3 regions of the Mycobacterium sp. NGS18 genome follow, and region 2 is predicted to be linked to each of the others. Evidence: predicted binding sites of a transcription regulator. Region 2 holds the regulator's gene; each other region holds the start of a gene.
What was found. Region 2 encodes LexA, which represses DNA repair genes until DNA is damaged. Its sites were predicted from a motif close to CGAACANNTGTTCG; they were not measured.
Positions count from the first base shown of each region.

Region 1: a site for LexA is predicted at 1,508-1,521, ahead of AC5Y31_RS17490 (error-prone DNA polymerase). Genes of this name have one in related genera too.
Region 3: a site for LexA is predicted at 2,205-2,218, ahead of cofD (2-phospho-L-lactate transferase). Genes of this name have one in related genera too.

Region 1 is NZ_JCALEC010000010.1:39,479-42,750, forward strand. It holds gene AC5Y31_RS17490 (error-prone DNA polymerase) at 1-1,493, opposite strand, end outside; gene AC5Y31_RS17495 (MmpS family transport accessory protein) at 1,605-2,036, shown strand; gene AC5Y31_RS17500 (MMPL/RND family transporter) at 2,033-3,272, shown strand, end outside.
Region 2 is NZ_JCALEC010000001.1:608,910-612,181, forward strand. It holds gene AC5Y31_RS03015 (helix-turn-helix transcriptional regulator) at 1-365, opposite strand, end outside; gene folE (GTP cyclohydrolase I FolE) at 458-1,063, shown strand; gene lexA (transcriptional repressor LexA) at 1,079-1,780, opposite strand; gene AC5Y31_RS03030 (LysM peptidoglycan-binding domain-containing protein) at 1,993-2,496, shown strand; gene nrdR (transcriptional regulator NrdR) at 2,641-3,105, shown strand; gene AC5Y31_RS03040 (peroxynitrite isomerase) at 3,141-3,272, shown strand, end outside.
Region 3 is NZ_JCALEC010000001.1:52,780-56,051, forward strand. It holds gene AC5Y31_RS00275 (coenzyme F420-0:L-glutamate ligase) at 1-958, opposite strand, end outside; gene cofD (2-phospho-L-lactate transferase) at 955-1,953, opposite strand; gene AC5Y31_RS00285 (WhiB family transcriptional regulator) at 2,289-2,672, shown strand; gene AC5Y31_RS00290 (metallopeptidase family protein) at 2,697-3,149, opposite strand; gene AC5Y31_RS00295 (DUF3499 domain-containing protein) at 3,243-3,272, shown strand, end outside.

The DNA of each region.
Region 1 (3,272 bases), on a different contig from region 2:
GCCATGTCCCGCACCGCGCTGCGACTCCGGTAGGTGATGACGTTGGCGACCTGGGCGGCGTGGTCGCGGCCGTATTTGTCGTAGACGTACTGGATCACCTCTTCCCGGCGATCCGACTCGATGTCGATGTCGATGTCGGGCGGGCCGTCGCGGGCCGGGGACAAAAACCGCTCGAACAGCAAACCATTGGCCACCGGGTCGACCGCCGTGATACCGAGGGCATAGCAGACCGCGGAGTTGGCCGCCGATCCCCTGCCCTGGCACAGGATGTCGCTGTCCCGGCAGAACCGGGTGATGTCGTGCACCACCAGGAAGTATCCCGGAAACCCCAGCTGCGCAATGACTTCCAGTTCGCGATCGATCTGGGCATACGCTTTTCGAGCCCGTGGCCCGTGCCCGGGCGGGCCGTAGCGGCCCGCGGCGCCGGCCAGGGTCAGCTGCCGCAACCAGCTGTCCTCGGTGTGGCCGTCCGGAACGGCAAACGGCGGCAGCTGCGGGGCGATCAGCGCCAGCGAGAACGCGCACTGTTCGCCGAGTTCGGCCGCGGCCGACACCGCCGACGGGTGTGCCGCGAACAGCCGGGCCATCTCCGCGCCGGAGCGCAGATGCGAGCCGCCCAGCGGGGCCAGTCGGCCGGCGGCGGCATCCAGCGACTGCCGGGCCCGGATCGCCCCCATCGCCATCGCCAGCCGGCCCCGGTCCGGCCCGGCGAAATGCGCTGCGGTGGTGGCCACCAGCGAAACCCCGAACCGGGGCGCCAGCGCCGCCAGGGCCGCGTTGCGCTCGTCGTCGTAGGGATCGCCGTGCCGGGTCAGCTCGACACTGACCCGCTCGGCCCCGAACCGGTCGACCAGGTCGGCCAGCGCCGTCGCCGCCGCGTCCGGACCACCGGCGGCCAGCGCCTGGCGGACGTGCCCCTTGCGGCATCCGGTCAGGATGTGCCAGTGCCCGCCCGCCGCGCCGGTCAGCGTATCCAGATCGAAACGCGGCCTGTCCTTTTCGCCGGCCAGGTGTGCGGCGGCGATCTGCCGCGACAACCGCCGGTAGCCCTCCGGGCCGCGGGCCAGCACCAGCAGGTGCGGGCCGGGCGGGTCCGGGTCGTCGGTGCGGGCCTTCTCCCCCAGCGACAGCTCGGCGCCGAAGACGGTGGCGATCTGGTGTCCCGCGGCGGTCAGTTCGGCGGCCGCCTCGGCGAACCGCACCACCCCGTACAAACCGTTGTGATCGGTCAGCGCGATCGCCCGCAGGCCCAGCCGGGCGGCCTCGGCGACCAGCTCCTGCGGAGTGCTGGCCCCGTCGAGGAAGCTGTAGGCCGAGTGCGCGTGCAGCTCGGCATAAGGGACCGTCGGGCCGGCCGGCGTGGGCCGCTCGGGTCGCGGCGTCGACCGGCCGTGATCGGCCGACACACCGGCCGGCTGATCGGTGTGACGAGGCTTACCATTGAGCACTCGCTCCATTTCCGCCCAGCTCGGCGGCCCACTGCCCCAGCCCACACCCACCACGATATCGAACGTGTGTGCGATTCACGCACCCGTGGGTGTTGGAAAGAACTTTGATGCACTAATCTGTGTCAGATTCCGGCACCACCCGAAAGGCAATTCTTGATGTTCGGCGTTGTCAGACGCGCGTGGTTACCGCTGCTCATCGTGTTGGTTCTCGTGGTGGGGGGGTTCGTCGTGCATCGCATTCGCGGCTATTTCGGCGGTGATGACAGCGGCAATAGCGCCGCCCCGTTCGAGGACACCAAGCCGTTTCACCCCAAGGTCGTGGTCTACGACATCTTCAGTCCGGACGGGACCTACGCCGACATCAACTATCTCGACTTGGAAGCTCTCCCGCAGCGGGTCGACGGCGCCGCCCTGCCGTGGACTCTCACCCTGTCGACCACCAACCCGGCGGTGAGCCCCAACATCGTCGCGCAGGGTGACGGCAGCACCATCGGCTGCCGGGTCACCATCGACGGCGAGCTCAAAGACGAACGAATCTCCAGCAGCCCCGTGAGCGCCCAGACCTTTTGCATTGTGAAATCAGGATGAGCAAACACCTCAACGACGACACCCCGACCGAGACGCTGCCGGCAGCGCAGCCGCCCCACCGCGGCGCCATAGCGACATGGGTCCGCCGGCTGGCGGTACCGCTCATCCTGGCCTGGTTGGCGATCACCGTGTTGGTGAACGTGATCGTGCCGCAACTCGACGAGGTCGGGGCGATGCGCGCGGTGTCGATGGCCCCCAAAGACGCCCCGTCGATGATCTCGATGATGCGCATCGGCAAGACCTTCGACGAGTTCAAGTCCGACAGCTCGGCGATGGTGGTGATCGAAGGCGACGAGCCGCTCGGTGACGACGCGCACCGCTACTACGACGAGCTGGTCGCCAAGATGGAGGCCGACACCGAGCACGTCGAGCACATCCAGGACTTCTGGAGTGACCCGCTGACCGCGGCGGGGTCGCAGAGCCCGGACGGCAAGGCCGCCTACGTGCAGGTGTACCTGGCCGGCAACATGGGCGAGACCCTGGCCAACGACTCGGTCAAGGCCGTCCAGAAGATCATCGCCGACACCCCGGCACCGCCCGGCGTGCAGGCCTACGTCACCGGCGGGGCCGCCCTCAACGCCGATCAGCACATCGCCGGCGACCGCAGCCTCAAGCTCATCACCTCGCTGACGTTCGTGGTGATCATCGTGATGCTGCTGAACTTCTACCGCTCGATCGGCACCGTGCTGCTGGTGCTGGGCATGGTGGTGTTCGAACTGGCCGCGGCCCGCGGCGTGGTGGCCGTGCTCGGCTTCTACAACATCATCGGCCTGTCGACGTTCGCGGTGAACCTGCTGGTGACGCTGGCCATCGCCGCCTCGACGGACTACGCGATCTTCCTGCTCGGCCGCTATCAGGAGGCGCGGTCGCTCGGCGAGGACAAGGAGTCGGCCTTCCACACCATGTATCACGGCACCGCGCACGTGATCCTGGGCTCGGGCCTGACCATCGCCGGCGCGACCTTCTGCCTGTCGTTCACCCGATTGCCCTACTTCAAGTCACTGGGTGTCCCGCTGGCCATCGGCATGGTGGTGGTGACGTTCGCGGCCCTGACCTTCGGCGCCGCGGTGGTGGCGGTGGCCAGCCGCTTCGGGATGCTCGAGCCCAAGCGGGGGATGCGGATCCGCGCCTGGCGGCGGCTCGGCGCGATGATCGTGCGCTGGCCGGGGCCGGTGCTGGTGGCCACCACCGCGGTCTGCCTGGTCGGGCTGCTCACCCTGCCGGGGTATGAGACCA
Region 2 (3,272 bases):
GTGCCGGCGTCATCGGCGACCATGGCGGTGACCAACAGGTCGGCCAGCAAAGCGTAGTTGCGCGGCGGCACGCTCACCGAAAGCTCGTCTCGGGTGCGCGAATAACGTTTGGCAGGGCGCCCGGCACCGGGCCCGGAGCGGCCGGCCGGCCGGGCGTAGCTCACCGAGAGAATCCCCGCCTCGGCCAGTTTATCGAGGTGGTAGGCCGCCAGGGTGCGGCTGATGCCGGCGGCGCTCGCGGCGTCGTCGCGGGCCACCGGCTCGTCGCGGGATGCGATGTACTGATAGAGCCGCTGCCGCACCGGATCGTCCAGAGCGCTCAATCCGGCTAACGGATCCAGGCCGCCGCAGGGTGGGGTGCTCATCGTCCCAATGTAACACCAAAAAATGTTGACAAATAGGGTCGAATGCGGTCAATCTGAACGCATCGCTGACACGTGGGATGGGGGAGATTGAGATGTCGGTAGCCGTCTACGCCGACCTGCGGGTGGTTGATGGGCCGGTCCCGGACCTGGACGCCGCCGAGCAGGCCGCCGCGGCGTTCCTGCACGCCCTGGGCGTCTCCACCGACGATGAGGCGCTTGCGGGTACACCGCGCCGGATGGCGCGGGCCTATGCGGAGATGTTCTCCCCAAAGCCGTTCGAGGCCACCACTTTTCCCAACGACGAGGGATACGACGAACTGGTGCTGGTGCGCGACATCCCGTTCCGTTCGGTCTGCGAGCACCATCTGCTGCCGTTCACCGGAACCGCCTGTGTCGCTTACCTGCCCGGCGATCGCATCCTCGGCCTGTCCAAGCTGGCCCGGGTCGTGGACTACTTCGCCTGCCGGCCGCAGGTGCAGGAACGCCTCACCAAGCAGGTGGCCGACTGGCTCACCGAGCACCTGCGCCCGCGTGCTGTCGGGGTGGTGATCCGCGCCGAGCACACCTGCATGACGTTGCGCGGCGTACACGCCACCGGGTCGACCACCGTGACCTCGACCCTGCTGGGCACGCTGCGAACCGACGCGCGCTCCCGCCAGGAGTTCTTCTCCCTGGTCGGCATCGGCGGTAGCCGGTAGCCGCCGAATCGCCGGTCAGATCTTGCGGATGACGGTCACGACCTTGCCCAGCACCACCGCGTCGTTGCCCGGGATGGGGTCGAAAACCGGATTGTGCGGCATCAGCCAGACCTGACCGCCGGCCCGTTTGAAGGTCTTGACGGTGGCCTCGCCATCGATCATCGCTGCCACGATGTCGCCGTTGTCGGCGACGTTCTGCTGGCGCACCACCACCCAGTCGCCGTCGCAGATCGCGGCGTCCACCATCGACTCACCGACCACCTTGAGCAGGAATAGCTCGCCTTCGCCCACCAGTTCGCGGGGGAGCGGGAAGACGTCTTCGACCGCTTCCTCGGCCAGGATCGGCCCGCCGGCCGCGATCCGGCCCAGCACCGGAACGAAGGTGGGTTCGGGCAGCGCATCGGATCCGGCCAACTCCGTCCGTGGAGCCGAGCCGGAGGCCACGGCCGATTCGTCCGGGCCGCGGACGTCGACGGCGCGGGGCCGGTTGGGGTCACGACGCAGGTAACCCTTGCGTTCCAGCGTGCGCAGCTGGTGGGCGACCGAGGAGGTCGAGGTCAGCCCGACGGCGTCGCCGATCTCCCGGATGCTCGGGGGGTAGCCCCGTTCGTTCACCGAGGCGCGGATGACGTCGAGGATGGTGCGCTGCCGGGCGGTCAGCGGTGAATCGGGCACAGATGCCAGTCCCGGGCCGGTGGTCTTGCTGCTGTCGCTCATAGCGGCGAATGTAGTCCTCTGGCCGCGATTAATCAAACATGTGTTCGACGCGTGTCGCGCGGGAGTTCGAAGCCGGCCGAGTATGTCGGTGGCGGTCGCTAACGTATTCGACAACGAATCGATCACACGTTCGGACATCGAACATACAATCGATTATGATTCGAACAGTCGAGCGAACAGGGTCGCCGACGCCGAGTGAGGGAGAACCGCACATGATGCTGATCGACACGAGCGCTCCGACGTTCGACCAGGTCGGGACCGACCGGTTCGGGACCCGTCGCGGTCCCGGTGTGTCGCGGCGCGCGTGCGCGGTGCAGACCCGGCCGCCGCGGCTGGTGCGGAGCCGTCCGGGCGGCGCGCCGCTTGAGCACCGGGGCAGCGGCGTGCTGATGTCGCGCACCGCGCACCGGCCGCAACCGGTCAAGCCCATCACTCCGGCGACCACCGTGGTGCTGGCCTTGATCGCCGCAGGCATCACGGTGTGGCTCGGGCTGGTCGCCCAGTTCGGTGCGTCGATGGCCGGCGGTGGCGCGCCCGCAGTGCCCGAGCAGCTGGGTGTGGTCCGGGTTCAAAGCGGCGAGAGCCTGCAGCGCTTGGCGGCCCGGGTCGCACCCGACGCGCCGACCGCTCAGGTCGTCGACCGGATCCGCGAGCTCAACAACCTGGAATCGGCCGCCGTGGACGCCGGCCAGCCGCTGATCGCGCCGATCGGCTGAACGTCGATGTCCGGCCGGCCGCGGCCCGCGCCCACTGCGGCGCGCCGCCCGGCACCCGCGCAGGTACGCTCACTGGTGTCCCAGTGGTCCGGGCCGCCCCAGCTCGTGCAGGTGTCCGGCTCTCGGCACGGCGAAGGAGCGGCCATGCATTGCCCGTTTTGTCGCCATCCAGACTCCCGGGTGGTGGACTCCCGCGAAACCGATGAAGGCCAGACCATTCGCCGCCGCCGGTCCTGCCCGGAATGCGGTCGTCGCTTCTCCACGGTGGAGACCGCGGTGCTGGCCGTGGTGAAACGCAGCGGCGTCACCGAGCCGTTCAGCCGGGAGAAGGTCATCAGCGGGGTGCGTCGGGCATGTCAGGGCCGGGACGTCGACGATGACGCGCTCAACCTGCTGGCCCAACAGGTCGAAGACGCGGTACGGGCGGCCGGCTCACCCGAGATCCCCAGCCACGAGGTGGGTTTGGCGATTCTGGGCCCCTTGCGCGAACTCGACGAAGTCGCCTACCTGCGATTCGCCTCGGTGTATCGCTCGTTCTCATCGGCGGCCGACTTCGAGCGGGAGATCGAGGCACTGCGCGAACATCGCCAGGTACCCAGCACCGGTTGAGCTCGCCGCGCCGCGCCGCGCACTACGCTGGCTCCATGGCACCCGACCTGCACGCGAATCTGGTGGAGCTGGCCCCGCTGTTGGGCACCTGGTCCGGCCGGGGCTCGGGGGTGTATCCCACGATCACGTCGTTCGACTACCTCGAAGAGGTGAGCTTCTCGCACGTC
Region 3 (3,272 bases), 560 kb from region 2:
CGCGCCACTGCTGTGCCATCGCGTCGAGCAGCCGGGTGCGCACGCCCGGGGTCTGCAGCCAGACGAACCGCGCCGGCCGGGTGTGGTGCGGCGCCGGGGCGGTCAACGCCTCGGCCATGGCGTCGGTGACCAGATCGGCGGGTACCGGTTCGCCGGAGAACGTGCGCACCGACTGGCGCAGCAGCTGGGCTTGGCGGCGCCCGGTCTCGATGGCCTCGGCGGTGCCCAGCCAGAACAGGTCGTCGGAGCCGGAGCGCACCAGCGAGGCTGCGGTGGAACCGTCGTCGGGACTGGCCACTCCGCGTACCACCGCCACCGGAACATCGGTGAGCTTGCCCTTGACCAGGTCGGCGGCCGCGGCCAGTTCGTCGGCGACAGCCACTTCGGTGACGAACAATTCGTTGCCGTGCCGGTCGACGGCACCGGCGTAGCTGTTGAGGACGCTCAGGCCGGACGACCCGATCGCGACGTCGATCTGCCCGTTGCGCCAGGCGCGGCCCATCGTGTCGGTGATCAGCACCGCCACGTCCACGCCGAGCCGCTCAGCCAGGCCGGTGCGCAACGCGGCGGCGCTTCCGTCGGGATCGACCGGCAGCAGTGCGAGTTCGTCGGAGCCGACGTTGGAGCCGTCCACGCCCGCCGCGGCCTGCACCAGGCCGAGCCGATTCTCGGTGATCCAGGTGCGGCCCTTGCGGGCCAGCACCCGCACCGCCTCGGCCTCGACCAGCTGGCGGCGCAGGGCATCTCGCGCTTCGGCGTCATGCGGCGCCGGCACGATACGGCCTTCGCACTTGGACACCACCTTGCTGGTGACGACCACGATGTCGCCGTCGGCCAGCCATGGTGCGGCTTGTGCCAGCGCGGCCGCCAGGTCATCGCCCGGCCGAAATTCCGCCAGGCCGGTGACGGGGAGGATCTCGACCTTGGCGGCGCTGCCGTGTTCTGCCCGCCCTGTTATAGCGACACCCCCGCCAACTCCAGCCCGGCGCGCACCATCTCGGCCGTCGCGGCCGGATCGGTCATCAGCAGCGGGGCGGGACGCACCGTCACACCGGGCAGCTCGGCGTCCTCGCCCTCGTGCACCAGCCAGTAGTCCAGGATCCCGGTTCCGCTGCGGGCACCGTAGTGGGCGCCCACCGCCTGCGAAGTGGAATCCAGGCCGATCACGCTCAAGCAGGTGTCAGCCATGCCGCGCAACGGTTTCCCGGCGATGATCGGCGAATAGCCGACGATCGGAGCCTGGGTAGACCGCAGTGCGGCGCGGATGCCCGGGACGGCAAGAATGGCGCCGATGCTCACCACCGGGTTGGACGGAGCCAGTAGCACGATGTCGGCTTCGGCGATGGCCTCGGTGACTTCGGCTGTCGCGCTGGCCTTCTCGCTGCCGACGAAGCCGAATCCGTGGGTGGGGACGTCGGCCCGGTATCGTACCCACCACTCCTGGAAGTGGATGGCACGCTGAGAGTCGTCGGCGGGATCGGTGATCACGACATGGGTTTCGCAGCTGTCGTTGGTTACCGGCAGCAGCCTCGCGCCCGGCTGCCAGCGCTCGCACAATGCCGCGGTCACTTCGGTCAGCGGATAGCCGGCGCGTAGCGCCTGGGTGCGGACCAGGTGGGTGGCCAGGTCGCGGTCGCCCAGACCGAACCAGTCCGGCTGCATGCCGTAACGGGCCAACTCCTCCATCGCGTGCCAGGTTTCGTCGCGGTGACCCCAGCCGCGCTCCGGGTCCACGCCGCCGCCCAGGGTGTACATGCAGGTGTCCAGATCCGGGCAGATGCGCACCCCGTGCATCCAGGCATCGTCACCGACGTTGACGACCGCGGTCAGTGCGTGCGCGGCGCTCTCGCCGTCAACGGAGCCACCGCCGAACTGGCCCAGGCCCAGCAGTTTCTGCACGCCGAGCAGGAACCGGGCACCGCCGACCCCGCCGACCAGAACCGTGACCTTCACAGCGCACGACAGTACCTTTGGTGTGGATGCGGCCGGTGTGGCGGTGCGTCCCAGCGACCCTCGCAAGACACGCCGTAGGGCCGGTGTGGGCTAGACGACACGGACTCGCCGGTCTCGGACACGTCCGAAATCGGTCACGGGATGGTAAGGAATTTGGCCATTCGGCTTGACCGGGCCAAGCAACCCGTGTCTAATCACATCAGTGTCATTTCCCGGTTGGCCAGCCGATTCCGGTGTCGCAGACCGAGATTCGATCACATGTTCGAATTGGTACGGACAACATCGCAATAGCGGGCGACAGATCAGGATCGCGCAACCAGGTGAGGAGGCCCAGCATGTCCTATGAGCACCTTTGGGGCGTAATCGGGGGGGCACCGCAAGCTCATACCGCAATGCAGCCAATCGAGGCCGAGCTGCCGCCCAGCCGGCCGCATTTGAGCCTGGTTCCCGAACCGGACGGCTACGACGACTTCGACCCGTTCGACGCCGAGACGGCCACCAACGAGGAATGGCAGGACCGCGCCCTGTGCGCGCAGACCGACCCCGAGGCGTTCTTCCCGGAGAAGGGCGGCTCCACCCGCGAGGCCAAGAAGATCTGCCAGCGCTGCTCGGTGCGCAGCGAGTGCCTGGAGTACGCCTTGGCGCACGACGAGCGTTTCGGCATCTGGGGTGGGCTGTCCGAGCGTGAGCGCCGTCGCCTCAAGCGCGGCATCATCTGAGCCCGTTCGCGTCAGTTTCGGGAGCTAGTCGTCGATCGTCGGGTCGATGACGGTGGGTTCGACATCCAGGTAGGTGGCGACCTGAGCCACCAGAATTTCGTGCAATAAATCTCCGAGCTCGGTGCTGTCGTTCGCCCGTTGCTCGATCGGCTTGCGGAACAACAAGATTCGCGCCCGCGTCGGGTTGCCCCGGACATCGACCCCGGCGGGAATCAAGCGGGCCAGCGGAATCGGCCCGTCGGCGACCACTTCCGGGGGCCACTGCACGCTGTCGGGGTCCTTCGCGGCGATCCGCGGGATCTCGTCGACCGCGATGTCGAGCGCTGACAGCCGTTGTTTCCAGCGTTGTTCGATGGGCTCGTAGGCCTCCAGCACCGCCATATCGAACCGTTCGGCGCGGGTGCGCCAGCCCGGCACGGTCGGCGGAAGCAGCGGACCGCGGGGCTCGCGGCCGCGCCAATGCCGACGCGTTGCGATCACGCAGACGATGGTAACGGTTGCGCATAGCGTGCCCGCCCGTTGCGCGTGTCCGGCGCCGCGGCGGTGCGCGGCCACGATAGCCTCACGGGCGTGAACGTTCCGCGTCGCTGCTGTCGGCCA